DNA from 2 places in the Marinomonas sp. 15G6-16 genome. Region 1 is predicted to be linked to the other one. Evidence: predicted binding sites of a transcription regulator. Region 1 holds the regulator's gene; the other holds the start of a gene.
What was found. The regulator FliA, encoded in region 1, starts transcription of late flagellar genes. The targets are predictions, from matches to a motif close to CTAAAGTTNNNNNNNNNNCNGCCGATA.
Positions count from the first base shown of each region.

Region 2: a site for FliA is predicted at 2,793-2,819, ahead of AC0L46_RS11670 (flagellin N-terminal helical domain-containing protein). Genes of this name have one in related genera too.

Region 1 covers NZ_CM147916.1:2,538,559-2,546,727, forward strand. Annotated here, with positions in the region: gene flhB (flagellar biosynthesis protein FlhB) at 1-751, shown strand, start outside; gene flhA (flagellar biosynthesis protein FlhA) at 786-2,906, shown strand; gene flhF (flagellar biosynthesis protein FlhF) at 3,007-4,293, shown strand; gene AC0L46_RS12165 (RNA polymerase sigma factor FliA) at 4,407-5,144, shown strand; gene AC0L46_RS12170 (chemotaxis response regulator CheY) at 5,200-5,580, shown strand; gene AC0L46_RS12175 (protein phosphatase CheZ) at 5,590-6,372, shown strand; gene AC0L46_RS12180 (chemotaxis protein CheA) at 6,385-8,169, shown strand, end outside.
Region 2 covers NZ_CM147916.1:2,436,719-2,444,887, forward strand. Annotated here, with positions in the region: gene AC0L46_RS11665 (flagellin N-terminal helical domain-containing protein) at 1-360, shown strand, start outside; gene AC0L46_RS11670 (flagellin N-terminal helical domain-containing protein) at 2,874-3,758, shown strand; gene AC0L46_RS11675 (flagellar protein FlaG) at 3,842-4,264, shown strand; gene fliD (flagellar filament capping protein FliD) at 4,305-5,930, shown strand; gene fliS (flagellar export chaperone FliS) at 5,970-6,404, shown strand; gene AC0L46_RS11690 (hypothetical protein) at 6,404-6,697, shown strand; gene AC0L46_RS11695 (motility associated factor glycosyltransferase family protein) at 6,690-8,169, shown strand, end outside.

The DNA.
Region 1 (8,169 bases):
GAGCCCTATTTCTGGTTTGAAGCGAATGTTCTCTGCTCAGTCTTTGGTTGAGCTATTAAAGTCGATTGCTAAAGTATCTTTGGTAGGGCTTATCTCAGTAATTGTGCTGAACTATTTCTTGGCTGAAACTTTAGGTTTGACCTTTCAGTCTATTCAACTCGCTATTTCTCATGGCATCGATGTTGTTATTTGGTCGTTTATCTTTGTATCTCTCGCTTTGGTTTTAATAGCTGCTATTGATGTACCTTTTCAAATTTGGTCGCACAAAGAAAAGCTCAAAATGACCAAGCAAGAAGTTAAAGATGAATTCAAACAGCAAGAAGGTGATCCTTTGGTTCGTGGGCGAATACGTCAAATGCAGCGACAAGCAGCAATGAATCGAATGATGGCAGATGTCCCTCAAGCCGATGTAATCATTACCAACCCGACTCACTTTTCTGTTGCACTGAAATACGATCAAGCAGGTGGCGCTGCGCCTAAGCTTCTTGCGAAAGGTGGTGACTTTATTGCATTGAAAATTCGTGAGGTTGGCAATCACTATGATATCCCTGTGATACAATCTCCAGAATTGGCTCGAGCTGTTTATCACCATACAGAAATTGGTGATGAAATCCCCCAAGGGCTTTTTAAAGTAGTGGCTCAATTACTGGCTTATGTATATCAATTGCGTAACTCTCGTATGGGTGCGCCAAGACCTGAGAGCATGCCAAATTTGGATGTGCCGGACGAATTTAAGTGGGATGGCAATTGATCATGCTTTTTTGTTTTTCTATTAGGGATCTAGTGTGAATTTTGACCGTGATCGACTTGCGGGGCAAGTGCAGGGTATTTTTAGTGGAAATCTAGGTATTCCTATTTTGTTGTTGTCGCTTTTAGCGATGATGATTTTGCCTATCCCAGCTTTTTTGTTGGATGTTCTTTTTACCTTTAATATTGCCTTAGCCATCGTTGTGCTTTTGGTCGCAATATACTCGATGCGCCCTCTCGATTTTGCTGTTTTTCCTACGGTTTTGCTGGTTTCAACTTTAATGCGCTTGGCACTTAACGTGGCATCAACGCGTGTGGTTTTGCTGAATGGTCACGAGGGCGGTGACGCGGCAGGGAAGGTAATCCAAGCCTTCGGTGAAGTGGTTATTGGTGGTAACTATGTTGTTGGTTTCGTTGTTTTTGCCATCTTGATGATTATTAACTTTGCAGTTGTAACGAAAGGTGCGGGACGTATTTCGGAAGTAAGTGCGCGTTTTACTTTGGATGCAATGCCAGGTAAGCAAATGGCGATTGATGCGGATTTAAATGCGGGCATGATTGATGCTGAGCAGGCTAAAGAGCGTCGGATTGAGATCGCTTCTGAAGCCGAGTTTTATGGTTCTATGGATGGTGCCTCCAAATTTGTAAAAGGTGATGCCATTGCCGGTTTATTAATTCTTGGCATTAATATTATTGGTGGCTTGTCCATTGGTATGGCGCAGCATGATCTTTCTTTTGCTGAAGCGATTGAGCGTTACTCGCTTTTAACCATAGGTGATGGTTTGGTTGCTCAATTGCCTTCTCTTATGTTGTCTACTGCGGCAGCGATAATGGTAACTCGAGTTAATGAGAGTGGGGACATGGGGTCGCAGATAATGCGACAAATGTTTGGCTCGTCAAAGGCTTTGTATGTTGCTGCAGGTGTGATGACTATTATGGGTGTTGTACCCGGAATGCCGCACTTATCTTTTCTTGCTTTGGCTGCTTGTTTAGGCGGTCTTGCTTACTTTATGGAGTATCGCAAGAAGCAGAAGTCTAAACAGAAGCAAAAAACAGGGAGTACCAATAAGTCTGCTTCAAATAATGCGCCTGCAGAAGTGAAAGATTTAAGTTGGGATGATGTGGCTCCGGTAGATATGCTGGGGTTGGAAGTAGGTTATCGGTTGATCCCTCTGGTTGATAAAAGTCAGGGCGGAGAGCTTTTAGCAAGGATTAAAGGTGTGCGCCGTAAACTGTCTCAGGACTTGGGCTTTTTGGTTCCCAGTGTGCACATCCGAGATAACTTAGATTTAATGCCTAACGCTTATCGAGTTACCTTGATGGGAGTGAGTTTAGCTGAGGCGGAAGTGCATCCGGATAAAGATTTGGCGATTGATCCGGGGCAGGTGTTCGGCACAATTGATGGCGTGCCAGGTAAAGATCCATCATTTGGTTTGGACGCTGTATGGATTGATCCGAAAAAGAGAGACCAAGCGCAAACTTACGGCTACACAGTGGTTGATGTGAGCACAGTGGTAGCAACGCATATTAACCAAATTATGTATAAACATGCCTATGAGCTAATTGGTCATGATGAAGTTCAGCAGTTGTTGAGCTTGTTGAAACAGTACAACCCAAAATTGGCGGAAGAATTGGTTCCAAATACCATTCCGTTGAGCGTTCTTTTGAAAGTGTTGCAGAACTTGTTGATTGAAGGTGTGCCTCTTCGAGATATGCGGACCATCGCGGAATCTATTATGGGAGTACAGCCTAAGACTCAAGATCCTATGATATTGACGGCCGCTGTTCGAACTTCTCTGTCCCGTTTAATTATTCAGACATTGGCTGACGGTATTGAGGAAATTCCAGTCTTAACATTAGAACCTCAGTTGGAAAAAATGTTGATGCAAACGGTGCAGCAAAGTCAGCAGTCTGGTATAAAAAATGAAGAGGCACTTATTTTAGAGCCGCAAATGGCTGAGCAATTACAAAACTCCTTGAAACAGTCAGCTGAGCAGCAAGAGGCAATGGGAAATACGCCGATTCTTATTGTATCTGCTCCAATTAGACCAATGTTGGCGCGATTTATGCGTTACGGTATGGTGAATATGTCTGTGCTTTCATATCAAGAAGTACCAGATCACAAACGTATTACTGTGGTTGGTGTAATTGGGCAATAAGTTTGATGATTTGTCAGATTAATAGTATCTATATTTATTTGAATCTTTCGGGTAAGCTATGGATTTGTAAGAAAAATATACTGGAAGGATTAAGTTATTCATGCAAATTAGGCGGTTTAGAGCTCCTGACATGCGGCAAGCGATACGAAAGGTACGCGATGCTGTAGGTCCTGATGCTGTTATTTTATCGAATCAACGTCTTCCTACCGGAGAGATAGAGATTGTTGCCGCTTTGGATTACGACGGTTCCCTGCCTTCTAGTATGTCCTCCAAACGCCCTGTATCTAATCACTCGCCTGAACGTCGCACGCCAAGCTCTGAATACCTAGAACGCATAGAACAAGCCAAAAAACAGCCTCTCAAAGAAGAAACTGTGTCTGACGATGAAAGTCGGGCTAAGCCTTCTTACCGTTTTGAAATGCCGCCACTATCAGAAGATAAGACAGACCCTAAAGTTGAAGAAGCGCTATCTATTCGCAATGTTGATGGTGAACGACAGATGCGTGAAATGGAGCTGGAACTAAAAAATGTTCGAGCTATGTTAGATCGTCGTCAACAAGAGGAAGATCGAGCGGATGCTAAGGTTGGCTCTGCTGAGACGAAAGCGCGACAGCAGCTACAAGGGTTGGGGTTATCAGACTTTGTTGTTTCTAGGTTAATAGATGATATTGATTTAAAAGGCCGAGAAGATGATTGGAACCGCTTGCTTGCGAATTTAGCAGACTATATTCCTGTACGTTCCAACTCTAGTGAACTTCGAGGTTGTATTGCCTTTATGGGGCCAACAGGTGTGGGTAAAACCACCTCTATCGGTAAAATTGCAGCCCAGCATGTTTTAAAACATGGTTCTGATGGTGTGGTTTTAATAACAACGGATACTTATCGAATCGCTGCCCATGAGCAATTAAAAACATTTGGTCGTATTTTAAATGTTCCTGTTGAAGTTGTAAGTGAATATTCAGACTTAAATGACGTTTTGGCGAAATATGCGGATTATCCGTTAGTGCTTGTTGATACGGCGGGTATGAATCCGAGAGACTCTAACCTTGAACGTCAGCTTCTAATGATGAAACGTGCACGCCAGAACTTGAAGAAACTTTTAGTCTTGCCTTGCACTAGTCAAAGACAAGTATTAAAAACCGTCGTTGAAATTTATTCTCAAGTTCAACTAGATGGCTGTGTTTTAAGTAAATTGGATGAGTCAGCTTCTCTTGGAGAAGCGATTAGTGTAGTAATCGAAGAAAGTTTGCCTGTTGTTTATATTGCCGACGGTCAACGTATTCCTGATGATATTGAGCCGGCTCGTGCGCATAATTTAATTAGTCGAGCGGTTTATACGGCTGAACATTATAGTCAGCTATATGGCTCATTAAAATATGGCGGGTAGAAAGGTATGGTAGTTAGTAAAAATATGTTATTACTGAAAGCGCTGCGTCAAACAATGTAGTACAGTTAGTTGACGCAACTAACTTAAATAGTAAAGGTTGCCTAGAATATTTTATGCAGACCAAGAATGGATATAACACATACTCAAAGAAAGCGACGCTCTCAATTGATGCGATTGTTGAGCAGTATGGGTATTTAGTAAAGAAAATAGCTTACCATTTGTTGGCTCGTTTGCCTGATAGTGTTGATGTCGATGATTTGACTCAAGCGGGTATGATGGGGTTGATAGAAGCCTACAAACGCTTTGAGTCAACAAAAGGGGCCAGCTTTGAAACCTACGCAGGTATTCGCATTCGTGGTTCTATGATGGACGAAGTGCGGAAGTCTGATTGGGCCCCTCGTTCTGTTCGTAGAAATGGTAGAGCTGTTACCAACGCTATTAAAGAATTAGAAGCAACTCTTGGGCGCGAAGCTGGTGATACAGAAGTCGCTGCACATATGGGAATAGGGATTGACGAATATCATGAGATGATTCAGTCCTCCATGTCGACCCAATTGTTTAGTTATGAAGAAATGCTGGATTCTGACACGAATAATCTGGAAAGCTCAGAATCCGAATTTGAAAACTCTCCTTATTCACTTGTTGAAGAAGATGGTTTTCAAGATGAATTAGCAAGAGAGATCGAAAATCTTCCAGAAAGAGAAAAATTAGTATTATCTTTATACTACAATGAAGAACTGAATTTAAAAGAAATTGGCGCTGTACTAGGCGTCAGTGAATCAAGAGTTAGTCAAATACATAGCCAAGCGGCTATGAGGTTGCGAGCTCGACTAAGTAATTGGCGAGATTAAATTATGAGTTGTGGAATATTACCTTTGGGGTGTGGAGGTTGCATTGGATAAAAACATGAAAATCCTGATTGTTGATGACTTCTCGACAATGAGACGAATCATTAAAAACTTATTACGGGATTTAGGATTTACCAATACAGTTGAAGCAGATGATGGAACAACAGCACTGCCGATACTTCAAGCTGGGTCTATTGATTTCCTAGTGACGGACTGGAATATGCCAGGTATGACAGGGATTGAATTGCTCCGAGCTGTGAGAGCAGATGAAAAACTGAAAACGATTCCTGTTTTGATGGTAACGGCTGAAGCCAAACGTGACCAAATTATTGCGGCTGCTCAAGCTGGCGTAAATGGTTATGTTGTGAAGCCTTTTACTGCCGTCGCTTTGAAAGAAAAAATTGAGAAAATATTTGAACGAATAGACGCTGCGAAATAGGAATTTTGGATGTCAAATGAATTGGGGTCTGGACTAGTGGAATTTGAAAGCCTAGTTAAAGATGGTGCTATAGAGCTTCAAAAACATATCGAAGTCGGAGACTTTGGTGGTGCAATCAAAATAATCCAAGAGTTAAGTGAAGCTCGACATAATAGCTTTTATAACGAAGTGGGTTTTTTGACGCGAAGTCTTCATGATGCCATTCGTGATTTTCAAGTTGATTCAATGGATTTGGTGTCAGGGGAAGGCGAAGCTACAACGAAAATTACAGACGCTTCAGATCGACTGAACTATGTGATTGAAACAACCAGCGCTGCCGCTAACAAAACCATGGATATGGTGGATGGTAGTGTTCCTGTCGCCAGTGAATTACAAGTCCGCGCTAAAGAGTTGCGTAAAGATTGGGGGCGTCTAATTCAAAGAGATTTGACACCACAAGAGTTCCGCGATTTGTACAAGCGAATTGATGTGTTTTTAGCATACGCTGATGAAAGCGCAACAACCTTGCATTCAAACCTCAACACGATTCTTCTAGAGCAAGGTTATCAAGATCTAACCGGTCAAGTAATTGCTAGAGTGAATGATTTAATTCGAGATGTAGAAGAAAAACTTGTGCATCTCGTCGCTGTTGCTGGACGCGTTGATAGTATCTCCGGAATTGAACACCAAGAGAAAGAGTCTGGTCACGATGATACTCGTGGTCATGGCCCAGCTATTAATAAACAAAACAACCCAGAAGTATTGAATAGTCAAGACGAAGTAGACGACTTGCTATCAAGTCTTGGTTTCTAGAAGGGGCTGAGGATGAGTTTTGAAGTCGATGAAGAAATTTTACAGGATTTTTTGGTAGAAGCTGGAGAAATCTTAGAGCAGCTTTCTGAACAATTAGTAGATTTGGAACAGAACCCTGATGATAAAGCATTGCTTAATGCAATCTTCCGTGGCTTCCATACGGTAAAGGGTGGTGCAGGATTTCTGCAGTTAACAGCATTAGTTGACTGCTGCCATTACGCTGAAAACGTTTTTGATATCTTAAGAAACGGTCAGCGTAAAATAGACTCTGATTTAATGGATATTGTTTTACAGGCACTTGATGCTGTAAATGAAATGTTCGATACCGTTCGTGCTGGTGGTGAACCGGAGCGAGCATCCCCAGAATTAATCTCGGCATTAAGTGCGTACGCTACCCCTCCTACGGAAGAAGAGTTGGCTGGCGTGGATGAAAATGACGCTGTTGAAGAGCCGAGTGAACCTGTTGAATCCGATGACTTTTCAGCTGATGAAGGCCAAGACTCTGTCACTTCAGGTGAAGATGTTGATATTTCTGATGATGAATTTGAATCTCTACTCGATGCTTTGGGTGGTGCAGATACGTCACCTGATGATGAACCTAAAGCTGATGCAGCTGACGATAGCGATGAAATCACAGAAGATGAATTTGATGCACTTCTGAATCAGTTGCACGGTAGCGGTGCTCCAGGTGTTTCTGATGAGCCAGTGGCTGAAGAAAAGTCAAATTCAGCAGAATCAGATGAAATTACAGAAGACGAATTCGAAGCTTTATTGGATAAACTTCACGGCGAAACGGGTTCTCCATCTAAAGACGCCAAGAAAGACGAAAGCTCAGAACCTTCCTCTGATGTACCTGCTGGTTCAGGTGATCTAATAACAGAAGATGAATTTGAGTCACTTCTAGATAGTTTACAAAATCAGAAGAAAGAAACTGAGAAAAAAACAGAAAAGCCTAAAGAGCCAGAGAAGCCGAAAGCTAAGGCAAAAACTGCGCCAGAGAAGCCAGCAGCACCTAAACCAGCTGCTAAGGCCAAGCCTGTAGGAGCTGATGCTGAAGCGCCTAAGGAAAAAACTGTTAATGCACCTGTTACACAGGAAGCAACGGTTCGTGTTGATACTAAACGCTTAGATGACATTATGAACATGGTTGGCGAGCTTGTATTGGTTCGTAACCGTCTCGTTCGATTGGGTCTTCAAAGTGAAGATGAGTCGATGGGTAAAGCAGTATCAAACTTGGATGTTGTAACTGGTGACTTGCAAAACGCGGTAATGAAGACGCGAATGCAGCCAATCAAAAAGGTGTTTGGTCGTTTCCCACGAGTGGTTCGAGATCTTGCTCGAAACATGAAGAAAGAAGTAAACCTTGTCTTGCGTGGTGAAGACACAGATTTAGATAAAAACCTAGTAGAGGCGTTAGCGGATCCACTTGTTCACTTAGTGCGAAACTCTGTAGACCATGGTGTTGAAGGGCCAGATGTTCGTGAAGCCAATGGCAAACCTCGAGTTGGAACGGTTATTTTATCTGCTGAGCAAGAAGGTGATCATATCCTGTTGTCTATTGAAGATGACGGAGCTGGTATGGACCCTAACTTCCTCAGAGGAAAAGCGGTTGAAAAGGGCATAATGGATGCTGATGCCGCCGAGCGTTTATCAGATGATGAAGCATTTAACTTAATATTTGCGCCAGGGTTTTCTACTAAAGTAGAAATCACAGATGTATCTGGTCGTGGTGTTGGGATGGACGTGGTGAAAACCAAAATATCTCAACTAAACGGTACCTTAGATATTAAATCTGTT
Region 2 (8,169 bases), 100 kb from region 1:
GGTTTCACCATGTCCGGGTTATCAAATCAGGCATCGTCTCAAGTTAGTGAAACGACAGCTTCTGTATCAACGATAGTAAACGCGCAGAGTATGATTTCGATTATCGACTCTATGATTGCAGCGGTGGACTATAAGCGAGCTGAGCTGGGTGCGATACAAAACCGTTTCAGTTCGACCATTACCAACTTGAGTAACATCTCTGAGAACGTTTCTGCCGCTCGTGCACGAGTGCGAGATGCTGACTTTGCAGCGGAGACTGCAAATCTAACAAGTACGCAAATTTTGCAACAGGCGAGTAGTACCGTTCTGTCTCAGGCAAATCAGCGTCCACAGACAGCATTATCTCTTTTAGGGAATTAATTGATAAATAATTAAATAAAACTGGATGATGTAAAGCAGCACTAGACTGCTGCTTATTCAAAATATTCGAGTATTGTCTCGGGAATCAGGCTACTTCTCTCTCCTAGAGGTGCCTCTTAAGCCGGGTGGATTTTTTCACCCGGCATTTTTTTACCTAAATATTGGCTTTTTCACTGTTTGGGGAATGTTTTAAGAGGTTTTGAAGGGGATGAAGAGAAGGGTGAGGCTTATATCAAAGAGAGCTATGGCGTGAAGTTGATCAAGAAAGGTAACCGCTTTTTGTCCTTGGCTGACTTTGATATGGGCTTCTTATGCAAAACAACGGTAAGAAGAATCTTAGAGGTTTTTATTGAAGTGATATTTTTCAGCTCATCACTTGTTTGTTTCAAGTAAGAGGTGGTGAGTTGATCAGTAAAGGCGGTTTTAAGAGGGCGGTATTTGAGCGAGTGGCATGTTTCATTTTGGGAGATGTTGCGCGTTCTTAGCTATTTGAGCCTATAAAAATTTGTTAGCAACGCTGACTCACAACAGAGTGTTGTGCTGTTGGCTAATGCGAAAAAAAATTGGAGTACAGATTATTCATAAGACAAAGATGGTTAAGAAAAACCATAGAAGCGTAAGCGCATGTTTAGTCGTGAGCTAAAGAGCTGTTTACATCTAATGGTTTGGGTGTGTTTTAAAAAGCACATTCAGATGAACGAATCCGCTTGCCTTGATGTAAGTGATGTTTGCAAAGCGCAGTCTTTTGTAGAGCAAATACTTGTACGCGATAGAACTAGGTCTTTTTTGTGAGGCTTGTAGATGACCGTGAAATGTATGCGTTTGCCTGCGGCTCTGTGTTTGAAAACATTGTTAGTGGGTTCGATTCACATTTCTTACGGGTTAAGCCAAAGGCTTAATTGAGTGCTTTGTTGTGCATTTTTATAACGGCTTTTTGATGGCTTTTTATTAAGCAGAAAAAGATTGGAGTACAGGTTATTAGAAAAATATTGATGACGAAAGAAAAACACAGAGGACAGACATATGTTTGCCTCAGGCTTAAGAGCATTTAGGTATGACGGCTTGGGTGTGTCTAAAAAGACGTGTTCAGGTGAATGGATTCGTACGCTTTGAAAGTAGTGATAGGTACTTTCTTGCTTGGCTCGATTTCTGGAAGCGGCGGACTTAGATGTTTTGGATGGAGCGCTCGATGCTTATGAAGCTTGAATGCTTGTTGGCCACTTGTGCCTGGAATAGTGCCAATGATTTTAAGCTCGATTTACTGGTTGATCCGTTAAAGGGGCTCGATGAGAGCCGTGCGTGATCTATGGCTAGATTATTTGGCGCGTATTTTTTGTGTGGCTGGAAAGCTGGAGCGCAGAGTGTTCGCAGGATTATGTTTGTTAAAGAACATGATCGAGAAATAAGTGCATGTTTGGCTTAAAGCTGAAGGCTGGTTTATGTGTGAGTGAATGGCTGTATTTAAAAGAGCCTGTCCAGATGAGCGAGTCACTGAATTGTCTTGATATTAGCTGTGCTTGTGAAAAGCCTGCTTTTGCTGAGTGAACATTTGTGCAGAGCGAACATTGATGCTTTTTTTTGCGAGGTTTTGTGTGGCTGTAAATCGTCAATGCTTATGGCTGCTCTGTACCTGAAATATGTGAGCAGGTTTGGACGGTTTAGTTGGGCGATTTTTGTGGTTTGAATGAAGGCTTTGTTGTGACTTGTGTTTGTGACAGAGCATTTGCCGCCTACTTTTATCGATCCAAAAAAGGCTCGGATGGTTTGCTGGAAAAGTTGTTAGCGGAGCAGTGTTGGCTAAAAGGCAGGTAAAGCTACAAGTCGTTTTTGGGGCTTATAGCTAAAAAGCTTCTTTGTGTGCTTTGGAAAGTAGGTTTAGACGGATAAATCCGTGTATTGAAAATGGCTACTCAAAAAGAAACACATTTACGCGAGGGCAAATGTTTACTCAATGAGAGTTTTAGCTCTTGAGTATTGCTGATGCTCGCGGGGAAAAATACAAAATTTCGACAGCTAGCTGTTGTTAATTCTAGGTGCGCTTTTGAGTTCTGGAAGGCTTTAGCCACCATGAAATTGAGGTGTCGAAGAAAGGATTATCTTTGTGGCAAAAAGCGGATGCTTTTTGTCTTAATTAGGTGTCTTCTTGCCTTTTTTTGAATTTGAAAGAAAGGAAAGGTGACAGATTGTTTCGGTGGCGGTTTTGTTTAGTCAGTTTTTTGTTTGTTTAAAGTACTGGTTAGACGAAATAACCCGGATAAATGCTCTTTTTTGTGTAAGAAATGTCGATTTCGATGAGAAAAATACATTTTTTATGAAAAAAAGAGAAAAAGATTTAATTGCTTTAAATTCATTTAAAACAATTAGTTAGGCAGATTATTGCCGAATATTGGGAAGGTTTTTTCCGGCTTTAGGAAAATATTTTCCGAAATTGACTAAAGGTTTTCAAACTCTTGTCGAAAACCTTAATACGATCTGCTTCTTTGCAGGACTTAATGAAAATTTAGGAGGCTATGATGGCTCTTTACGTAAATACAAATACTTCATCTTTAAACGCGCAGCGTGCGTTGATGAACTCTAGTAATGAATTGGATGTCTCTTACCAGCGTTTGTCTTCTGGTCAGCGTATCAACAGCGCTGCAGATGATGCCGCAGGCCTTCAAATCTCGGATCGATTGACTTCTCAGGTTAATGGTCTTAACCAGTCAGTACGTAACGCGAATGATGGTATTTCTGTAGCGCAAACGGCTGAAGGTGCTTTGGACGAAACAACAAGTATGTTGCAACGTATGCGTACTTTGGCGATTCAGTCTGCTAACGGATCTAACTCTGATGATGACCGTGTTGCTATCCAACAAGAAATCAAACAGCTGTCTACGGAAATCAACCGTATTGCTGATATCACAACATTCGGTGGTGATAAAATCTTGTCTGGTGAGTACGAAGGTATTTTCCAAGTAGGTGCTGATTCAAACCAAACAATCAGCTTCAGTATGACAGTTGGTGGTGCAGCTAACTCAATTGATTACGCTGGTAATGGTGGTTTCACTATGTCTGGTCTATCAAGCAACGCAACGACTGCACAAATCAGTGTAACAAGTGCATCTGTATCTTCTGTTGCTAACGCTCAAAGTATGATCGACATTATTGACACTATGATCGGTGCGGTTGACTCTAAACGTGCAGATTTGGGTGCGATTCAAAACCGTTTTAGTTCTTCTATCAGTAACTTAAGTAACATTGCAGAAAACGTATCTGCTGCACGATCTCGTGTACGTGATGCTGACTTTGCGGAAGAAACTGCGAAACTAACAAGTACGCAAATCCTTCAGCAAGCAAGTTCTTCTGTATTGTCTCAAGCAAACCAACGTCCACAAACAGCTTTGTCTCTTTTAGGCTAAGCTAGGTAAGATGGTCACGGAAGTAAAGCTGGGACTTACTTATTAAGTAGTCTCAGCTTTTGTTTATTTGGAGGAGATCTTGGATGTCTATTAATACCAGTGATTTTTCTAAACAAAGCATAGGCTATTCTGTTAACCCTGAGCAAAGGGCGGCAGAAGATTTCGCAACGATCCGTCAGGCAAAAGCTAAAGTCGTTCAGGATATGGCCGATACAGCAAAAACCGATCAAGAAGGCAAAGATGCCCGCTCTTCTAGTTCTCCTGCTAAAGTTGAACCACGTGATATTGAGATGATGAATGAACAAATGTCTCAATTGAATGTGCAGTTAACCTTTGAAATGACGGAAGAACGAGAGCAAAATATAGTTAAAGTTTTAGATCAGTCGACAGGAGATGTCGTCCGCCAGATTCCGACGGAAGAGTTTCTCAAAATGTCTGAAAGAATTGATGCTATTATGAGTCAGCTTAGCGATATCAGGGGAACCTTGGTAAATAGTGAGGCATGATTAGGTAGCAAATAATGTAGATACGTTAGGAGATAAAGTTATGTCTATAGGCTCATTGGGTGCCGGGTCTGGTTTAGATCTGGAATCCCTCGTAAAAGAAATGGTGAGCGCTCAAAAAGACGCAAAAGTTCGACTTTATCAAACCCAAATCAATGGATATGAAGCGGAACTATCTGCATTGGGGCAGGTTGGTTCTGCTATTGATACATTTAAAAGTACAGTTCAAACCTTAAATGACGAAGACCTTTTTACTGGGCGTGATGCAAAAATAGCTCAAAAAGAAGGCGAAGAAGTCATGTCTATTACCACAGACAATACTGCCTCAAATGGATCTTATTCAATTGACATCAATCAAGTGGCTAAAGGCAGTCGTGTTATGTCGGCTCCTGGCGTGTTCACTTCCGCTGACGATGTCATCACAAAGAAAGACGATACTCTTACCCTAAAAGCAGGCGACAATGAGTTTTCAATTAATGTTGCTGCCGGAACAACCCTTTCTGAACTTCGTAACTTAATTAATACATCGGAAGATAACTTTGGTGTATCTGCTAATTTAGTGGACGATGGCAACGGAAACCTCTTCTTTACCGCAACATCGACAATTCAAGGTGCCGGAAATACGCTACGCATCTTCAACTCTTCACCTATTGAACAAGAAGCGATTCCTGAAGAAGACGAGGTAGAAGAACCTGTCGTAGACGAAACTCCTGTTGAAGAAGAACCAGAAGAAATAGAAGAACCTGATGAGTTGGATTTAGCCGGCGATGATGTAGATTTCGCAAATGATGGCCCAATTCCTGAAGATGATGTTAAAGAAATAGAAGAAGTCGCCGTTAAACAAACTGTAGACGAGGAAGAAGATACTTCTGAGCCTGAAGAAGACGATGATGAAGTCGCAATAACAAGCGGTTCATTCAGTGGTCTAAGCAGTGTTTCTACAGAAGGTATGTTTGCGGGATTGTATACGCCACTGGGAGAACAAGCCCGTGACGCTGTTATTACAGTCGATGGCATTCAGATTAGAAGCGAGACAAATACCTTTGATAATGCTGTTGCTGGTTTGTCTATCGAAGCATTGGCCGTCACTGATGAAACGACAAAAGTAGACGTCAGCTTTGACCAAAAAACAGTTCAAGAAACCATTGAAGAGTTTATTCAGTCATACAATGAAATGGTTAACTTGTTTAAGCAAAGTACAGGAAAAAATGCAGCCTTAGATGGCAACAGTATGCTCCGTAATTTGCAGTCGTCTTTGTCAACTCAGTTAATGACAGGACGAAGTGACAGTGGTGTTTTTACATCGATTTTTGACCTTGGTGTCAAAATGGATAATAAAGGCGTGTTGAGTTTTGATAGCGCCAAATTTGATGATGCAGTCAAAAGAGGGTACAGCGATATTGTATCTCTAATGACAGGTGAAAATGGATTAGCCCAGTCTCTAGAAAATCTTTTAGATAATTATACTGGCACGACAGGAATGACGAACTCATTAAAAGAATCTGTTCGAGGGTCGATTGATAACACAGAGACGAGATTAGAAGATTACGAAGACCGTATGGTTCGATATGAAGAATCTCTTCGAGACAAGTTCACAGGTTTAGATTCTCGTTTGGCGAATATGAATGCTCAAGGGAACTATTTAAATACTGTTTTAGCTCAGATGTAATTTATAAAAAATTGAAATACAGACGTAATGGGGTTATTTATGTACAAGAGTAAAGGGATCCAAGCTTATAGAAAAGACTCATTAAAGTCTGACTTAGCTTCCGCTGATCCTCATCGTATCATTCAACTGCTAATGCAAGGTGCACTTGAAAAGCTTGCTTTAGGTAAAGGTTGTATTGAGCGCTCTGATTGGGAAGGCAAATCAGCCTCGTTAACCCGCGCTGTTGAAATTATTAATGCACTGAGAGATGCGTTAGATAGAGATGTGAACCCAGAATTAGTGGATAATCTTGAATCCTTGTATGAATATATGACTGTGCGCATCACGGAAGCGAGTGCCACTAAAGATATCTCAATCATTGATCAGGTTATGGGACTACTCTTACAAATCAAAGGGGCTTGGGATCAGATTTCCCCTGCGGATAAACAAGCTGCGTATGACGAAAGAAACGAAGCTCGAGTTGAGGCGGTTTAATGCTTGATGTGTCTCACTTAACGGAGTTAAGTGCTGAGTTAGAGCAATGTGTGATAGACAAAGACATTGAAAGAATACAGCTGTTATGCGAAGAAAATGACAGCTTCATTCGCACTATCAAACCGTTTCCGAACGACCAAGAAAGTAACAACAAAATAAAGCAATTCATCACTATTCATCAATCTGCTACACAACTTATTCGTGATGTGCATAAAGAAATGCAGCGACAACTCTATATAACGAATAAAACCCGCAAAGGGGTCCGGAAATATAAAGGCGTAAAAAATGCGTAATGAGGAATCAACACCTTCTCTTGAGTATGCGGAAGCATTTGTTTCCTTATTTGAAAAAGGTGTAGAACGCCTCAAAGAGCATGATCAAGAATTGACCGACCGATACATCCGTAATATGACGGTATTTTCTCGGATCATGCCGCATATCTCAGAATCTTTTCAAGGTTACCAACCTCAAAAACGTCATATTTATATGGAAGAGAGTGGCGATTTAAACCTCTTTCGTGACGATACTCGAACTCCACTTTTTACCGAGAACCCTAGAAAAGAAGCTGCTGAGAAAGTTGCTCAAGCTTTTAAAGCACCAAATAAAACGGTATTGAATTTAGAGCGGACTGAGAATCATCCGAGCCGTCATGTTCATTACAGCAATAAAATGCTCGACCAGGTTAAAATCCAGTTACAGGGCCTTGAAGAATCAGAAGGCTGGCCTGAATTTGTTGGCTCGACAATCCTATTTGGTCTTGAATTTGGCTACCAGCTAGAAGCGATTCTTGCGCAACGCTCTATCAAACATTTGTACATATATGAGCGTGATCTGGACCTTTTCTATTATTCATTGTTTGCCATTGAATGGGAGAATGTCTTAGAAACCTTCAATAATGATGGCCGTACAATACATTTCTTTTTAGGAACAAACGCTGAAGACTTTACTGACAAATACCTTCATCAGCTAGAAGAAAATGGCTACTTCATGGCGCCAGAAACCTACCTGTATGTGTCTTATTCCAGCTTAGAAAATAATGCTGCTATTGATTACTTTAAAAAGCATTACGCACGCCAAGTAATGGGGTGGGGCTTTTTTGATGATGCTTTGATCGGTATTGCACAAGGATTAACGTCACTGCCTAAAACGAAAATTGCTCATTTTCCTGGGCAAGATGCTTTACCTAAATGGGTAAAAGATATTCCAGTGTTCATTTTAGGAAATGGCCCATCATTGGACCAAGGTATTGAGTTAGTTAAAGAAGTTCGAGACCAAGTATTGCTGATTTGCTGTGGTTCGACGATCAATACACTGAAGAAGCTAGGTGTAACACCAGATATTCATGTGGATATTGAACGATTGAAGCAGACGGTCGATAAGTTCCTATTTTTGGACCAAGATTATCTAGATAAAATTTGGGGCTTGTCTGTCAATGTGATGCATCCAGGTCTTTTCGATTGCTTCAAACGTTCTGGCATGGCGATGAAGCCGGGTGAAGCGATTACCTCTTTAATGCTAAGCCAAGCTCGCTCCCATGGTGACACAACAGAATACGTGCAGTTGAATTATTGTAACCCTGTCGTGGCGAACTTAGCTTTATCCTATGTTCATTTCTTTGGTTTTAATAACGTTTATTATCTTGGCGTTGATAATGGCTTTAAAGACAAGACGAGCCATCATTCTGTGCACAGTGGTTATTACAAAGATGGTAAAGAATCTGGCTTCCAAACTTTCCAAGAGGCAAAACTGGTCGAGCGCGAAGGCA